Regions from separate parts of the Dickeya lacustris genome, predicted to be linked through region 2. Evidence: predicted binding sites of a transcription regulator. Region 2 holds the regulator's gene; the other holds the start of a gene.

Region 1 (8,173 bases), 1.8 Mb from region 2:
GATTGTAACAATAACGGCCAACGCGCTAATGACCGGTGAGATAACGCGAAGATAGAGGTGATCCAGCGTATCGACATCGGCTACCAATCGATTGAGTAATTCGGCCTGCCGAAAACGCGCTAATCCACCGGGTGTTAGCGGCAGAATGCGGCTAAACGTAAACACCCGTAAATGTAAGAGAACGCGAAATGTGGCATCGTGACTGACTAAGCGCTCGAAGTAACGGCTGGCTGTGCGCAAAATTGCCGCCCCCCTGACGCCAGCGGCAGGCAGCATGTAATTAAACGTGGTTAACCCGAGTAGCCCGGCAAGCGCAGAGGCGGCCAAAAACCAGCCTGAGAGCGTGAGCAAGCCAATGCTTGCCAGCAGGGTTACAATCGCCAGCACAATACCAAATCCCAGCCGAATACTGTGGCGGCGATACAGCGCCAGAAAGGGCTTAAGTTCCTGCATGATTCGCATGTTTTTTATATCACCCTGTTTTTTCATGATTACAACACGCCTTGCCGTTGCGCCACTAGGTGGGAAAACAGCCCGGGGGACTGAGATAAGCTGGCGTAGCTGCCTTGCTGAACCAGTTGGCCATCGGCCATTACCCAGATAGCATCATAATCACGGAGTTCCGCGAGTTGGTGCGTGACCAGCAATGTGGTTTGATGCCTCGAGGCATCGCCGAGTGCGCGCATCACTTGCTGCTCACTGTGGGCATCAAGACTTGCCGAGGGCTCATCCAGCAACATCAACTGACAAGGCTGTAACAGCGCACGGGCAACGGCTACCCGTTGTGCCTGGCCGACAGAGAGCCGCGCTGCGCCATCACCGAGAGGCGTGTCTAATCCTGCGGGCAGTGAGGGGAGAAACTCATTAACATAGGCCCGTTCTAGCGCGGTGTGCAGTTCATCCTCGCGGGTTTCTTCTCTTCCCAGCACAATATTCTGTCGCAGCGTGGCGGCGGGCAATTGAGGATGCTGGCCAACCCAGCTTAGGCAACGTCGCCAGCTGTCTGGCGAAAGCGTGCGCAGCTCTACGCCATTGACGGTCAGCGAGCCGGTATAGGGTAAAAAGCCGAGCAGCAGGTTTAAAAGGGAACTCTTGCCAGCCCCGCTGGGGCCGACCAGGGCAACACGTTGTCCTGCTTCCAGTCGGAAATTCAGTGGCCCGGCCAGCGTGACGCCGGTAGGTGATAAAATAGTCAGATCGCAGGCGACCAGTGTCAGAGGCGTGTCGCTGTGAATTGCCTCTGTACCTACGTGGTTTTTTTCGCCCGCGCTGGTCATAAAGCGTTGTAAGGCATCGGCCGCGCCGACGGCCTGTGCTTTCGCATGGTAATAGGTGCCCAGATCGCGCAGCGGTTGAAAAAACTCTGGCGCTAAAATCAACACCAGAAACCCGGCAAACAGCGTGACAGCGGTGCCGTAACTGCCGAAATGCAGCTCACCCAGATAAGAGAAGCCGAAATAGACCGCGACAACGGCAATAGACACGGAGGCGAAAAACTCCAGCACGCCGGAAGAGAGGAAGGCCATACGCAACACTTCCATCGTCCGGCTGCGAAACTGTTCAGACGCTTGCTGGATATGATTGATTTCCGCCTGCGATCGATGAAACAGGCGCAGCGTCTCAAGCCCGCGCAGGCGGTCAAGAAAATGGCCGCTCAGACGTGCCAGCGCCTGAAAGTTACGGCGATTAGCATCAGCCGCTCCCATACCCACCAGCGCCATAAACAGCGGAATTAAGGGGGCGGTGAGCAGCAAAATTAACCCCGCCGCCCAGTTAACGGGAAACACGGTCGCCAAAATGAGCAATGGGATCAGCGCCGCAAGGTACATTTGCGGCAGGTAGCGGGCGTAATAATCCTGCATGTCTTCTACCTGCTCAAGGATCAATGTCGCCCAACTGCCCGCTGGTTTGCCCTGAATCCACGCCGGGCCCAATTGCTGCAATCTGTCGAGAACCTGTTGGCGAATATGCTGGCGTACAGCCTGACCGCAGCGGAACCCCACCTTTTCGCGTAACCAACTCAGCCCCGCACGTAGCACAAAGGCGCCAGCCAGCAAGCTGAAGGTTCCCTGCAGTGCCTGGCGCGGTGTGTGCGTGATAATCAATGCATGCAGCAGTGAGGCCATCAGCCAGGCCTGAGCGACAATCAATATACCGCTGACCAGCCCTAGAATCAGTGACAAACGTAGCCAGCGATGGGCAAGGCGGCTTTGCTGTTTTAGCCAGCGTGTCAGTTCTCGTTGTCGTGTCTCTTTCATGCTTTATGAATCGCGTCCGGTGAGTACAGGGAATGAAACATTAAAATAACGTTCAAATAACCGTTGCTTAACGCCAGTGGCGTGTTATCGCCAGAATGGCGTCATGTTACCTTGCAGGCCGCGTTGTGCAAATGAAAAGGCAGGGGGATAAACCGGTAAGGGATCAATTTTCTTCACTGTGCGGCCATAATAAAAAACCCGGGTACGATGACGTCCCGGGTTAGTTTATACGCTGCGCTTAATACGTATCGGGCGGCGTTATCACTATTTCGCCAGCGCATCCAGATAGCGTTCGGCATCCAGCGCCGCCATACAGCCGGTTCCGGCGGAGGTGATGGCCTGGCGGTAGATATGATCCATCACATCACCGGCAGCAAAAACGCCCGGAATGCTGGTTTGCGTTGCGTTGCCGTGCGTGCCGGACTGTACTTTGATATAGCCATTCTCCAGCGCCAGTTGATCGCCGAATACGGCGGTATTCGGACTATGGCCGATAGCGATAAACACGCCTGCGACATCCAGTTGTTCCGTTGCGTCTGTGTTTGCCTGACGTAGACGTACGCCGGTGACGCCCATCTCATCGCCCAGCACCTCATCCAGTGTGCGGTTGGTGTGCAGTACGATATTGCCGCCAGAGACTTTAGCCATCAGTCGGTCAATCAGAATTTTCTCTGCGCGGAAACTGTCACGACGATGAATTAAATGCACTTCAGCGGCGATATTCGACAGGTATAACGCCTCTTCTACAGCGGTATTACCGCCGCCGACGACCGCGACTTTCTGGTTACGGTAAAAGAAACCGTCACAGGTCGCGCATGCAGACACGCCTTTTCCTTTAAAGGCGTCTTCAGACGGCAGCCCTAAATACCGTGCTGATGCGCCGGTCGCAATAATCAGCGCATCACAGGTGTATTCATCGCTATCGCCAAACAAGCGGAAAGGGCGAGTTTGCAAATCAACGCGATTGATGTGATCAAACACGATCTCGGTGTTGAACTTAGCTGCATGGGTATGCATGCGTTCCATCAATAATGGCCCGGTCAGATCATCCGGGTCGCCTGGCCAGTTCTCTACTTCGGTGGTGGTGGTAAGCTGACCACCTTTCTCCATTCCGGTGATCAGTAACGGATTTAAGTTTGCCCGCGCAGCGTAGACTGCGGCGGTATAGCCTGCCGGGCCTGAGCCCAGAATCAATAATTTACGATGTTTGGCAGTGCTCATGGGTTCCTCATTCACTCGAACGGACGATAGTGCTGATTGTAAGGAAATTACTTGCGTAAAAAAAGTGTGGCGGAATGTTGTTAGCTATCGGATCAATCGTTGCGAAATATTGGCAATACAATAGCGATGCACCGTATTGGCGCATGCTCTGTTACGGCTAACGGTATTAATGTGTAGTAATAATACTTCTGAAAGCGCTCATCTGGCACTTTCTTCTGATTTTAATTGTTTTGCTTTGACAATCGGCTGCGCTTTTGCGAAAACATCCTTGGAAGAGGAAATTTTTTGTATGTGAATAGTTAAATGCTCCAGCTTTTACAGCATATTGTCCGTTTTATCGGGTAATGCAGGAACAGTGGATTATCGCGTTACAAAAGGCAGGGGTCTTCTTTAGGGGTGGCTCTGATACATTGAAGTTGGACAGAGACAGCGATTAAACAGGGAAGGGTAAAGAGAGACAATAAGAATGGTAGACACAAAAAAACGACCGGGAAAAGATCTGGACAGAATCGATCGTAATATCCTGAATGAATTGCAAAAAGATGGGCGTATCTCCAATGTGGAGTTATCCAAACGGGTTGGCCTGTCGCCAACGCCTTGTTTAGAGCGCGTTCGTCGCCTGGAGCGTCAGGGCTTTATTAACGGTTATACTGCGTTGTTGAACCCGCATTATCTCGACGCCTCATTGCTGGTATTTGTTGAAATTACCCTCAATCGCGGCGCGCCGGATGTATTCGAACAGTTCAACGCTGCGGTGCAGAAACTTGAAGAGATTCAGGAGTGTCATCTGGTTTCCGGGGATTTCGATTATCTGCTCAAAACCCGTGTACCGGATATGTCAGCGTACCGTAAGTTGCTCGGGGAAACGTTATTACGTCTGCCCGGCGTGAACGATACCCGTACCTATGTGGTGATGGAAGAAGTGAAGCAGAGTAATCGGCTGGTGATTAAAACCCGCTGATAGCACGGGGTGCACATGATAGCACGGGGTGCACAACCGGCTAAATTCAGTTACACTCCTGTTAATATGTACAGTATGCGCCGGGTGATTCTCGGCGTTTTATCATGAAACATTTACAGGAAACCTGGAGAGACGCTTGAGCCAGGAATATACAGAAGAGAAAGAGGTTACGCTGAATAAACTCAGTGCGGCCCGACGCTTACTGGAAGCGATATTGATAGTCGTGGCACTGTTTGCCGTTTATCTGGCGGTGGCGTTACTCAGTTTTAGCCCTTCCGACCCGAGTTGGTCGCAGACCGCCTGGCATGAACCCATTCATAATCTGGCTGGCGGCGTTGGCGCATGGCTGGCTGATACCCTGTTTTTTATTTTTGGCGTACTGGCCTATGCCATTCCTGTCATCATGGTGTCATTATGCTGGGCGGTACATCGGTTGCGCGGTCAGCGCGAATCCCTCGATTATTTTGCCCTCTCATTGCGCCTGATAGGTACACTGGCGCTGATTTTAACCTCTTGCGGATTAGCGGCGTTAAACGTCGATGATATCTATTATTTTGCCTCTGGCGGTGTATTAGGCAGCTTGTTGAGCAGTTCGATGATTCCGCGCTTTAACAATATTGGCTCAACCATGGTGTTGTTGTGCGTCTGGGCGGCGGGGTTAACGCTGTTTACCGGTTGGTCCTGGCTTGCGATTGCAGAGAAAATCGGTGCTGGCGTCATGGCCTGCCTGACGCTATTTAGCGGCCGCCGTCGTGATTATCATGATTTTGATGATGACGATGAAGAGGCGTTGGCCGCCAGAGTTGCGCCAGCAGCGGCGAAAACGGTGCCCGACAAGCCTGAGCCTGTACATGCAGCGCCGGTTAATACGCCAGAGCGCGATGACGACGACGACGATGATGTGTTGTTCTCTGCCCCGAGTGTTGTGGCGCGTACGCTAGCCAGTACGCCGGAATCAACAACCACGCCGCTGCCTGCGACGCCGCCTGCACCGGTTAACGCAGCGGCAACCGAGATGCCTCCGCTTGAGACAAATGCCGCAACGTTGTCTGGCGCTGCTACTGCAACCGTTGCATTAAAAGAGCGTGGATTGCCGTTAGCCACCGAGCCGGTGGCTCCTTCGCCGCCGATTGCGCTGACAACCTCATCGGTTGAGCCCACCGTACAAACGGTGGATACAGTGCAAACGACACATACAGTGCAAACGGCGCATAACGCATATCCTGATGTTGAACCGGTGCGCGCCGCAAAACCGAGTGAGCCGGCGCCTTTGGTGCAGATGACACCTGTGGTAACGCCAGCCTCGTTGCCGCCATCGCAGGGATTGACTGCCGTTGCAGCACCTGCGCCAAAACCGGCAGAAACGTCCGCGCCGTTTGTATCGCCAGCGTCATCTGACTGGTCGTCTCGGATAACTAAGCCCAATCAGTTAACGGAGCAGGATTGGTTAACTGAACATAATCGGTTAACTGAACAACATGAGCACATTACCCATTTGGCGAAGTTTGCCGCTACGGGCAGAGGCCCGGAAACCGGCGCGAGCGATGTCGATGTTCAGCCTGTGAGCGCACAGCCTGCCAGCACCCCGGCGATGCCAGAGGTGAAAAAAACGGCCTCTGCTGCCCCGATGTTTACTGCCGTAGCTGATGCTAATCCTCAGGTTAAACGCGGCATGGGCCCTGAGTTGCCTCGCCCGAACCCGGTACGGATTCCTACACGTCGTGAGCTTGCTTCCTACGGAATTAAATTGCCGTCCCAACGTCTGGCTGAACAACAAGCCCGTGAAAAAGAGGCGCAGCAGCAACAGGCGCAATTGACACAGGCCGCAGAGCCTGGGCGCGAAGAGCGTGAACGCATAACGGCTCCCGCGTCCGACGTCCCTGCCGAGGCGCTGCATCGGTACGATGAGGACGACGACCACGCGGCGTTGGCGCAACAGGCGCAGTTGCGTGAAGCATTCGCCCAACAGCAGCGCGATCGCTATGGTGAAACGTATCCTGATGATGATAAAGGCGATGAAGGCAATGAAGGCAATGAAGGCAATGAAGATGCGCTATTGCAGGCTCAATTAGCGCGTGATTTCGCTGCGATGCAACAGGCAAGATACGAACAGCCAACGGGGGTTAATGATGCGCCCGTGGCAGATGATCAGCCTATAGCGCACACGGCTGTCGAAAGCCGTCAGGCCGCAGGCCATCGTGCGGCGATGCCCTCGTCTGGTGCCGCTGTGTCGCCGCAACCAGAGCGCCCGGCGATAGCGTCAGCCTCGCAGGGCAGTACGTTTGTCATATCACCTTATGCCGATTTGGTTGACGATACCCCTTCCGAGCCACTGTTCACCTTGTCACCCCATGAGAGCGATGTAGACACGTATCCGACAGCCTCCGAGCCTGCCTTGCCGCCATCCGATGCGCGTCAGGCGAACGTCGATGAGCCTGTGCATGCTGATCCTGTGCATAGTGATACGCCATCGATTATGGATAGTCTGATTCATCCTTTCCTGATGCGTAACGACCAGCCGTTGCAAAAACCGACGACACCATTGCCGTCATTGGATCTGCTCACGCCACCGTCGCTTAATGATGCGCCGATAGACCGGGATGCGCTTGATGAGATGGCGCGTTTGATTGAAACCCGGCTGGCCGATTACCGGGTAAAAGCCACCGTGGTGGATTATCATCCAGGCCCGGTAATTACCCGGTTCGAATTGGATTTGGCTCCAGGGGTCAAAGCAGCGCGTATTTCGAATCTGGCTAAAGATTTGGCGCGTTCGCTATCGGTGGTCGCGGTACGTATTGTTGAGGTTATCCCTGGTAAACCCTATGTCGGCCTCGAGTTGCCTAATCGTCATCGTCAGACGGTGTTTTTACGCGAGGTGCTTGATTGTGAACGGTTCCGCGATAACCCTTCGCCACTGGCCGTCGTTCTGGGCAAGGATATTTCCGGCCAGCCGGTCGTAGCTGACCTGGCTAAAATGCCCCATTTGCTGGTTGCCGGAACAACCGGTTCGGGTAAGTCAGTCGGTGTTAACGCAATGATCATTAGCATGCTGTATAAAGCAACGCCTGCTGATGTGCGCTTTATCATGATTGACCCGAAAATGCTGGAATTGTCGGTTTATGAAGGCATTCCTCATCTGTTGACCGAGGTGGTCACGGATATGAAAGATGCGGCAAATGCATTGCGCTGGTGTGTTGGTGAAATGGAGCGGCGCTATAAGCTAATGTCGGCGTTAGGGGTTCGTAATCTCAGTGGTTATAACGAGCGCGTGATGCAGGCTCAGTCCATGGGGCGGCCGGTTCCCGATCCATTCTGGAAACCGGGTGACAGTATGGATATGCAACCACCGGTGTTAGAGAAATTGCCTTATATCGTCGTGATGGTTGATGAGTTTGCCGATTTGATGATGGCGGTTGGCAAAAAGGTTGAAGAACTCATCGCCCGGTTAGCGCAGAAAGCGCGGGCCGCTGGCATTCACTTGGTGCTGGCGACACAGCGCCCGTCAGTCGATGTGATTACCGGTCTGATTAAAGCCAATATCCCGACGCGTGTTGCCTTTACGGTGTCGAGCAAGATTGATTCACGTACCATCCTGGATCAAGGCGGTGCTGAATCGCTGCTGGGTATGGGCGATATGCTTTATATGGCACCGAACTCATCGATTCCTGTGCGTGTTCATGGCGCTTTTGTGCGTGACCAGGAAGTTCATGCCGTGGTGCAGGATTGGAAAGCG
Region 2 (8,173 bases):
CACCAGATGGATATAATGAAAGAACTTTTGTATGCGCTCTGGCACCAAAACTTTGATGTCCTCGCCGATCCCAAACTGGTGGGCCTGATTTACATTTCTTTGTTTTTAATCCTGTTTCTTGAAAACGGCCTGCTGCCCGCCGCTTTTCTACCCGGCGACAGCCTGCTCATTCTGGTGGGGGTACTGATAACCAAAGGCACCATGAGTTATCCTCTGACTATCGTACTACTGACCACAGCCGCCAGCCTTGGCTGTTGGGCCAGTTACCTGCAAGGCAAGTGGCTTGGCAACACCCGTACGGTGCAAAGCTGGCTATCACACCTTCCCTCTCACTACCACCAGCGGGCACATCAGTTGTTCCATCGTCATGGTTTGTCGGCTCTTTTGATTGGCCGCTTTCTGGCGTTTATCCGTACGCTGCTCCCGACGATTGCCGGACTTTCCGGGCTCGACAATACGCGTTTTCAATTCTTCAATTGGATGAGCGGTTTTCTCTGGGTCATCATTCTGGTCTCCTTTGGCTTTGGGCTGGGCAGTTCGCCGCTGTTTCTGCAATACGAAGACAAACTGATGTCTTGCCTGATGCTGTTGCCGCTGGTGCTGCTGTGCATCGGCCTGGTAGGGTCGTTGTGGGTGCTATGGCGCAAAAAACACGCCGCAGCGGGAAAGGGAATAAAATAATGCCCTTTGCCCGGATGCTACGACCACTCTGGCGGTTGCTGGTGTTGTTACTGCCGCTGGCGGCCCTGCTCACCACCTCTTCACAGCATTTGCCCGACGAAGTGATGCTACACATCACGGCTCGTCATCAGGGAACGCCGCTGCCGGATGGCTTCTACATTTATCAGCGGCTCAACGAGCACGGCATCGCGATTAAAAGCATTACGCCGGAGCATGACAGCATTATTGTACGTCTCTCGTCACCCGAGCAAAGCGGCGCAGCGCGGGAAGTATTGCGCATAGCGCTGCCGCAGGCTCTGGTGATTGCACAGCGAATCAATCCCGCCTTACCGGAAGGCCAAAGCTAGCGCCGCTCCTCTGCCACTTATTGAATATGACGTATCGCTAAAGAATGGATTTTAGGTCTTTTCCATCGTTCATGCCTATTCACCGGGCTGTTGCGCTAGCCGTTTTGGTGTCAGGTTAGCCAGACGGTCAATTTTTCTGACAGAAAACAACAATTTTACTTGCTGTCATCCAGTCGGTTTCCTCTCTAGTATGCCTCTCATCGGCGACGCGCTTTGCGTCACACACACACTTTCAAACAGCACGCCGGATGCGCTTTTATCGATGTTGCGCCGGCCATGAACATACAACTGGAGAGATCGATGAAAAGTTTTGAAAATGCACTGTTGATGATTGCCCGTATCCTGTTACCGATCCTGTTCATCGTTGCCGGTTACGGCAAACTGGGCGCATCTTATGCGGCAACCCAGCAATATATGCAGGCAATGGGCGTTCCCGGTGCATTACTGCCGCTGACTATCTTGCTGGAACTGGGCGGTGGTCTGGCTGTGCTGTTTGGTTTCCTGACTCGTACCACTGCTATCATCACCGCCGTGTTTACCCTGTTAACGGCGTTTATTTTCCACAGTGACTTTGCTCAGGGCGCTAACCAGCTGATGTTCATGAAAAACTTGTCTATCGCGGGTGGTTATGTGCTGCTGTTTGTGACCGGGCCTGGCGCATTTAGCCTCGACCGCCTGCTGAATAAAAAGTGGTAATCACCGTCTGTCATCGACATGACACAGCCTGATAATCTTATGGCGGCCATTGGCCGCCATCGTCATTTTGCAGAGGAGAGCGCGCAATGGGATTGTTAGTTGACGGCGTATGGCATGATACCTGGTACGAAACCCAATCGTCAGGCGGCCATTTCAGGCGGCCACAGACATTTTTTCGCCACTGGGTCACACGCGATGGCGAACCCGGCCCGACGGGCAGTGGCGGCTTTAAGGCCGAACCCGGCCGTTATCACCTCTACGTCTCATTGGCGTGCCCCTGGGCGCATCGCACATTATTGCTGCGAAAACTCAAAGGGCTGGAGCAGCACATCGGCGTCTGTGTTGTACATCCCTTGATGCTTAATCAAGGCTGGACTTTTGCAAACGACTTTCCACACACCACCGGCGATACGCTCTACCAGCACGAATATCTTTATCAGTTGTACTTGCAGGCCAAAGCCGATTACAGCGGACGCGTTACCGTCCCCGTACTGTGGGATACCCACCAGCACACCATTGTCAGCAACGAATCCGCCGATATTATCCGCATGTTTAACAGCGCGTTTGATGAATGTGGCGCCGCCCCTGGCGACTATTACCCGCCCGCGCTGACCACACAGATAAATGAACTCAACGCCTGGATTTACCACCAGTTCAACAACGGGGTGTATAAAGCAGGTTTTGCCACCAGCCAGCAGGCGTATGACGACGCGGTCAGCCAGGTATTTCAGGCGCTCGATCGCCTTGAGACATTGCTTGGTGAACATCGCTATCTGACCGGAGATAGCTTAACTGAAGCGGACATCCGACTGTGGACGACGTTGATCCGTTTTGATCCTGTCTACCACACGCACTTCAAATGTGATAAACGCCGCCTCACTGACTACCCTCATCTCTACGGCTATCTGCGTGAGATTTATCAAATGCCAGGCATCGCGGATACCGTCGATATGGATAACATTCGCCATCATTACTATCGCAGCCATGCCACGCTCAACCCACAGGGTATTATCTCCGTCGGGCCAGAGATTGATTTAACTGCGCCGCATGGCCGCGACAAGCGCGGCTAAGAGATGTCGCTTAACGCCTTGCGCCTCATCATCTGAGCACCGCTTATCACACTACCGGTTATCACACTCATGCCGGTTATCGTGGTGCTCCGACGGTGCGGCGTTTGCCATCATGATGCGTTAAAAATGCGGGGGATTTCGCGCAAGAACCAGGCTTTAGCTTCACCCATACTGTCACGTCGCCAGGCCATGATTATCTGCCCTTCCAGAATATTTTCCGGGCTGACCACCCGTAACCGGCCTTCAGCAATATCCTTAGCCACCATATCATAAGGCATAGTGGCTACACCGAGCCCGGCCAACAACGCCCGGCGTTTATCATCCAGCGAGCTGACGGTAAGCCGTGGCTGCTTGTCGAGTAGCTGCACAGTAAGCACAGGCCGTTCGCGCGCGGTGTCAGCAATTGCAATGCCGCGATATTTAACACGGCTCACTTCTGATAAGGGTTCGGGCTCGTCATGAATGGGATGATCCGGGCTTGCGACATAAACGTTTTTGATAGTGTAAAGCTTGCGGGTATTAATTTCAGATGACGATCGAAAATGCATATCCGGGGCAATCACGATATCCGCTTTCCCCTGCTCCAGCCGCTCCCAGGCACCCGCCAGCACTTCCGTCAATAAAGACACCTGCGTATTGGCTTTCAGCGACAACTTATCGAGCAGCGGAAAAATACGATCAATGGGAACCAACGCCTCCAGCACGATGGTCAGATGCGTTTCCCACCCTCTCGCCAGCGCTTCGGCATCCGTTGTCAATTTATCTGCGGCTTCCAGCAGGATGCGTCCCCGCTCCAGCAGCATGCGCCCCACGTTGGTAAACTTCGTACGATGCCCTGAGCGGTCAAACAGCACCACGTCCAGCTCATCTTCCAGCTTTTGCATGGTATAACTCAGCGCAGAAGGCACACGCCCCAGCTCATCCGCTGCTGCCGCAAAACTTCCCCGTCGGTCAATCGCATCCATTACGCGTAATGCTTCCAGTGTTAATGCCCGTTCCTTTGCCATGTTTCACTCATTCAGGATTTTTGAACGTGCCGACCAGATTAACTGGCTAACAATCCATCGTCCAGACAATTACTATCGCGTTATCAATAATTCTCAGGATCGAATACCATGATCATCAGTAGAGCAGCGAAACAATGCGGTCAGGCAGACTACGGCTGGCTACAGGCACGCTATACCTTTTCTTTCGGTCATTATTTCGATCCTGATTTATTGGGGTTTGCCTCGCTACGCGTCCTGAATCAGGAAGTGCTGGCTCCAGGAGCGGCTTTTCAACCAAGGACTTACCCGCGAGTGGATGTGCTGAATATCTTGCTGCAAGGGGAGGCCGAATACCGTGACAGTAATGGCAACCATATCAGAGCGAAAGCCGGTGACGCCTTACTGCTTGCCACGCAGCCTCATGTCAGCTACAGCGAGCACAATCTCAGTGAAAATACCGCGTTAACGCGACTGCAATTATGGCTGGATGCCTGCCCCATGCGGGAAAATCAGTGCGTACAACGCGCCACTCTAACGGATGCGCCTTACCAGTTGCTGGCCGCACCGGAAGAAACGGAGTCCGGTCTTCATCTGCGTCAGCAGGTATGGATACATCATCTGAATCTGGCAGCACAGACGCAGCACACACTGACGCTACATGGCAGCCGTGCTTACCTGCAATCTATCTACGGCACGGTGCATATTCAGGGAAATGGTGAAACAGCCCACACCTCTACGCCTGAGAAACCCTGTTCAAACTTGCTTCATTGCGGCGATGGCGCATTTGTGAAGCAGGAAAATAGCCTGACGCTCAAGGCTGAAACCGCGACCCGGTTATTGTTGATAGACCTCGCCGCCTGAGCCATACATCAGCCACCCCTATTCATGACATTCAGGCGTTATCCCGCTCCGGTTGCGCCTCGCCCCACGCCGATACCACATTTCGGTGTTTTAATTTAGTCATGGTAAGATGAGGAAATTATCTCAACCTCGCCTCAGGGTTACTGCAATGGATCCAACCAATCTGGACACTCTCCTTGCCCAGGCTGAACAGCTTTGCCAGCAACGTCATGTGCGCCTGACCCCACAGCGGCAGGAAGTGCTGCGTTTAATGGCACTGCAACATGGTGCCATCAGTGCGTATGATTTACTGGATCTACTGCGTCTGTCAGAGCCACAAGCTAAACCCCCCACCGTTTACCGCGCACTGGATTTTCTTCTGGAACAAGGTTTTATCCACAAAGTCGAATCGACAAATAGCTATGTTCTTTGTCATCACTTTGAAGAGCATAGCCACACTTCGGCGCTGTTTATCTGTGACCGCTGTGGCCAAGTCACTGAGCGTCAAACGCAAGGTATTGAAGAAACATTGCAGCAACTAGCCAGACAGTCAGGATTTGCGTTGCGTCATAGCGTGGTGGAAGCACACGGTTTATGCGGCGAGTGTCAGAAAGTGGAGTCTTGTGAACATCGGGATAGTTGCAGCCATGACCACAGCATTGTGGTAAAAAAACGCTGACTGCGCACGCCAGAGGCGGGTTGCAAGAAGGCTTGCTCAAGAGGACTGCTAATGTTGCGTGAGCCTACAGGCAGCTTGTAATACGAAGGCAAGCACGCCTATTTCCCCTGATACCGGAGTGTGAAGTGGCACAGCACTTCACACAACTCGTTGCACTATCAGGTTCTCTTTCACTTAGCTCTCTTTTCACCTGGCCTTCTTTTTACCTGGCTTTATTTGTCGTCTCTTGGATTTGTCGTCCTCTGGCGCGCGGTTTACCGTCGCGCTGTAGACTATGCTTGGTGATAGCCATCGGTGTTGATTGGTTTATGACTGAGGCTGAATACCATCGCACGCCAGAGGGCGTTAGCGCCGATGGAATAAGCTCGACAGAGACAACCTACCCGCCAATGAAAGAGATACGGTTATTATTCACAAACACATCTATTCATGAACACATCGCGGTAATGAGGGCATTACCCCCAGTTACTATTACGGATGACCCCGACAGCCAGCCCTTCAATGGAGAACGCCTGCTCGCGTAAATCAACCACAATAGGTGAAAACTCTTTGTTTTCCGCCAGCAACTGCACCACGTTACCCTGTTTTTTCAGGCGCTTAACTGTCACTTCATCATCAATGCGCGCCACCACAACCTGCCCATTGTGCACATCTTGTGTTTTATGTACCGCCAGTAGGTCTCCATCCAGGATGCCTATGTCTTTCATTGACATACCGCTGACACGCAGCAAAAAATCCGCACTGGGTTTAAACATGGCGGGGTCAACCTGATAGTGGCACTCAATATGCTGTTGCGCTAACAGCGGCTCACCGGCAGCCACGCGGCCAATCAGCGGCAACCCCAGATCTTCCTCTTCCATCAGTAGACGGATACCACGGGAAGCCCCGGTGACAATCTCAATCACGCCTTTACGCGCCAATGCTTTAAGATGCTCTTCAGCCGCATTCGGCGAACGAAAACCAAGCTGACTGGCAATCTCCGCCCGGGTCGGCGGCATACCACTTTGAGAGATATGATCGCGAATCAGGTCATAAACCTGCTGTTGCCTGGTAGTTAATGTTTTCATTCCGCCCCCTGTTTGTTTATACAGTTTCGCTGTGAGTATATACAGGGATACTGCCAATGGGAACCGCGATATCGCCTATTGCGCGGAATTTTCCGCGCTTATGCAAGCCATTACGCAAAACGGCTCCATAATAGCGACACCCAAACCACCGCAGCGAATAAGCAAGCGACCAAAACCGCAGCAGAACCGATGTCTTTTGCCCGCCCGGATAACTCGTGATACTCGAGGCCGACGCGATCGACCACCGCTTCAATCGCACTGTTCACCAGCTCAAACAGCACGATCAACACCACAGACCCTACCAACAACAACCGCTCCAGCGTGGAAACGGGCAATAGCCCTGCGACAATCACCGCCGCCAGCAACAATACAGACTCCTGACGAAATGCGGCTTCATGCTGCCACGCCTGCTTCAGACCTTGCAGGGAATACCCGGCAGCTTTGACAATGCGAGTCATTCCTGTTGTCTTATTCATGATAACTCCACCTGTAATTTGTGATTGGCCGCAATTTTAACGCGTCCACATGATTGCATCACCACAGATATCCTGTTGGGTTTCTGTTATCCTTGGCGCGCATTGCTAACAAGAGGCTTTTGGTTGTTATGTCAGGTTGGCGTAAAATTTACTACAAGTTACTGAATTTCCCTCTAAAACTCTTAGTAAAGAGTAAGGTTATTCCACAGGACCCCGTTAACGAGCAACGTCTGGATCCTTCAAGGCCAATATTTTATGTGCTGCCTTACAGTTCTAAGGCAGACCTGCTGACGTTGCGTACAAAGTGTCTGGAGCTAAACCTGCCAGACCCACTGCAACCCCAGTATATTGATGGCAAAACGCTGCCTAGCTATGTTTTCGTCAGCGACGGCCCGCGCCTGTTTCGCTATTACGTGCCGAAACAACAGTCCATCAAGCTGTTTCACGACTATCTGGATTTGCACCGCAATAACCCAGAGCTGGATATACAGATGGTGCCTGTTGCAGTGATGTTCGGTCGCTCTCCTGGGCGGGAAGGCCAGCATCAGGGCATGCCGCATCTGCGCTTGTTAAACGGGATTGAGAAGCTGTTTGCCGTTTTATGGCTGGGGCGTGACAGCTTCGTGCGCTTCTCGGTGCCGGTATCCCTGCGTTACATGGCAACAGAGCATGGCACGGATAAAACCATCGCCCACAAACTGGCACGCGTAGCCCGCATGCACTTCTCTCGCCTGCGATTAGCGACAGTCGGCCCAAGGTTGCCCGTGCGTCAGGCGCTGTTTAATCAACTGCTGGCTTCCCGGGCAATTGCCAAGGCGATTGATGACGAAGCGCGCGTCAAAAAAATCTCCCATGATAAGGCCCAGCAAAACGCGATCACGCTGCTTGAAGAGATAGCCGCTGATTTCTCTTATGAAGCGGTCAGGCTCTCTGACCGGGTTCTGAGCTGGACGTGGAACCGGTTATATCAGGGCATCAACGTACATAATGCCGAACGCGTGCGTCAGTTAGCGCAAGACGGCCATGAAATCGTTTATGTGCCTTGTCACCGTAGTCATATGGACTATCTGTTGTTGTCTTATGTCCTTTACCATCAGGGGCTGGTTCCGCCACATATTGCGGCTGGCATCAACCTGAATTTCTGGCCAGCAGGCCCGATATTCCGCCGCCTTGGCGCATTCTTTATCCGCCGTACCTTCAAAGGGAACAAGCTCTATTCCACCTTGTTCCGCGAATACCTGGGGGAATTGTTCACCCGTGGCTATTCCGTCGAATATTTTGTTGAAGGCGGCCGCTCACGCACCGGGCGACTGCTTGAGCCCAAAACCGGT

Evidence for each region. Region 2 encodes LexA, which represses DNA repair genes until DNA is damaged. Its sites were predicted from a motif close to TNCTGTATGTACATACAGNA; they were not measured.
Region 1: the regulator LexA is predicted to act here: its motif matches at 4,497-4,516, upstream of O1Q98_RS00705 (DNA translocase FtsK 4TM domain-containing protein).

The regions. Positions count from the first base shown of each region.
Region 1 is NZ_CP114280.1:152,389-160,561, forward strand. Features, by position in the region: gene cydC (heme ABC transporter ATP-binding protein/permease CydC) at 1-453, opposite strand, end outside; gene cydD (heme ABC transporter permease/ATP-binding protein CydD) at 492-2,258, opposite strand; gene trxB (thioredoxin-disulfide reductase) at 2,523-3,479, opposite strand; gene lrp (leucine-responsive transcriptional regulator Lrp) at 3,946-4,440, shown strand; gene O1Q98_RS00705 (DNA translocase FtsK 4TM domain-containing protein) at 4,577-8,173, shown strand, end outside.
Region 2 is NZ_CP114280.1:1,951,379-1,959,551, forward strand. Features, by position in the region: gene O1Q98_RS08805 (DedA family protein) at 7-681, shown strand; gene mzrA (EnvZ/OmpR regulon moderator MzrA) at 681-1,028, shown strand; gene O1Q98_RS08815 (DoxX family protein) at 1,329-1,724, shown strand; gene O1Q98_RS08820 (glutathione S-transferase family protein) at 1,811-2,794, shown strand; gene O1Q98_RS08825 (LysR family transcriptional regulator) at 2,905-3,801, opposite strand; gene O1Q98_RS08830 (pirin family protein) at 3,910-4,641, shown strand; gene zur (zinc uptake transcriptional repressor Zur) at 4,790-5,299, shown strand; gene lexA (transcriptional repressor LexA) at 5,755-6,366, opposite strand; gene O1Q98_RS08845 (diacylglycerol kinase) at 6,477-6,842, opposite strand; partial or broken gene plsB (glycerol-3-phosphate 1-O-acyltransferase PlsB) at 6,971-8,173, shown strand, end outside.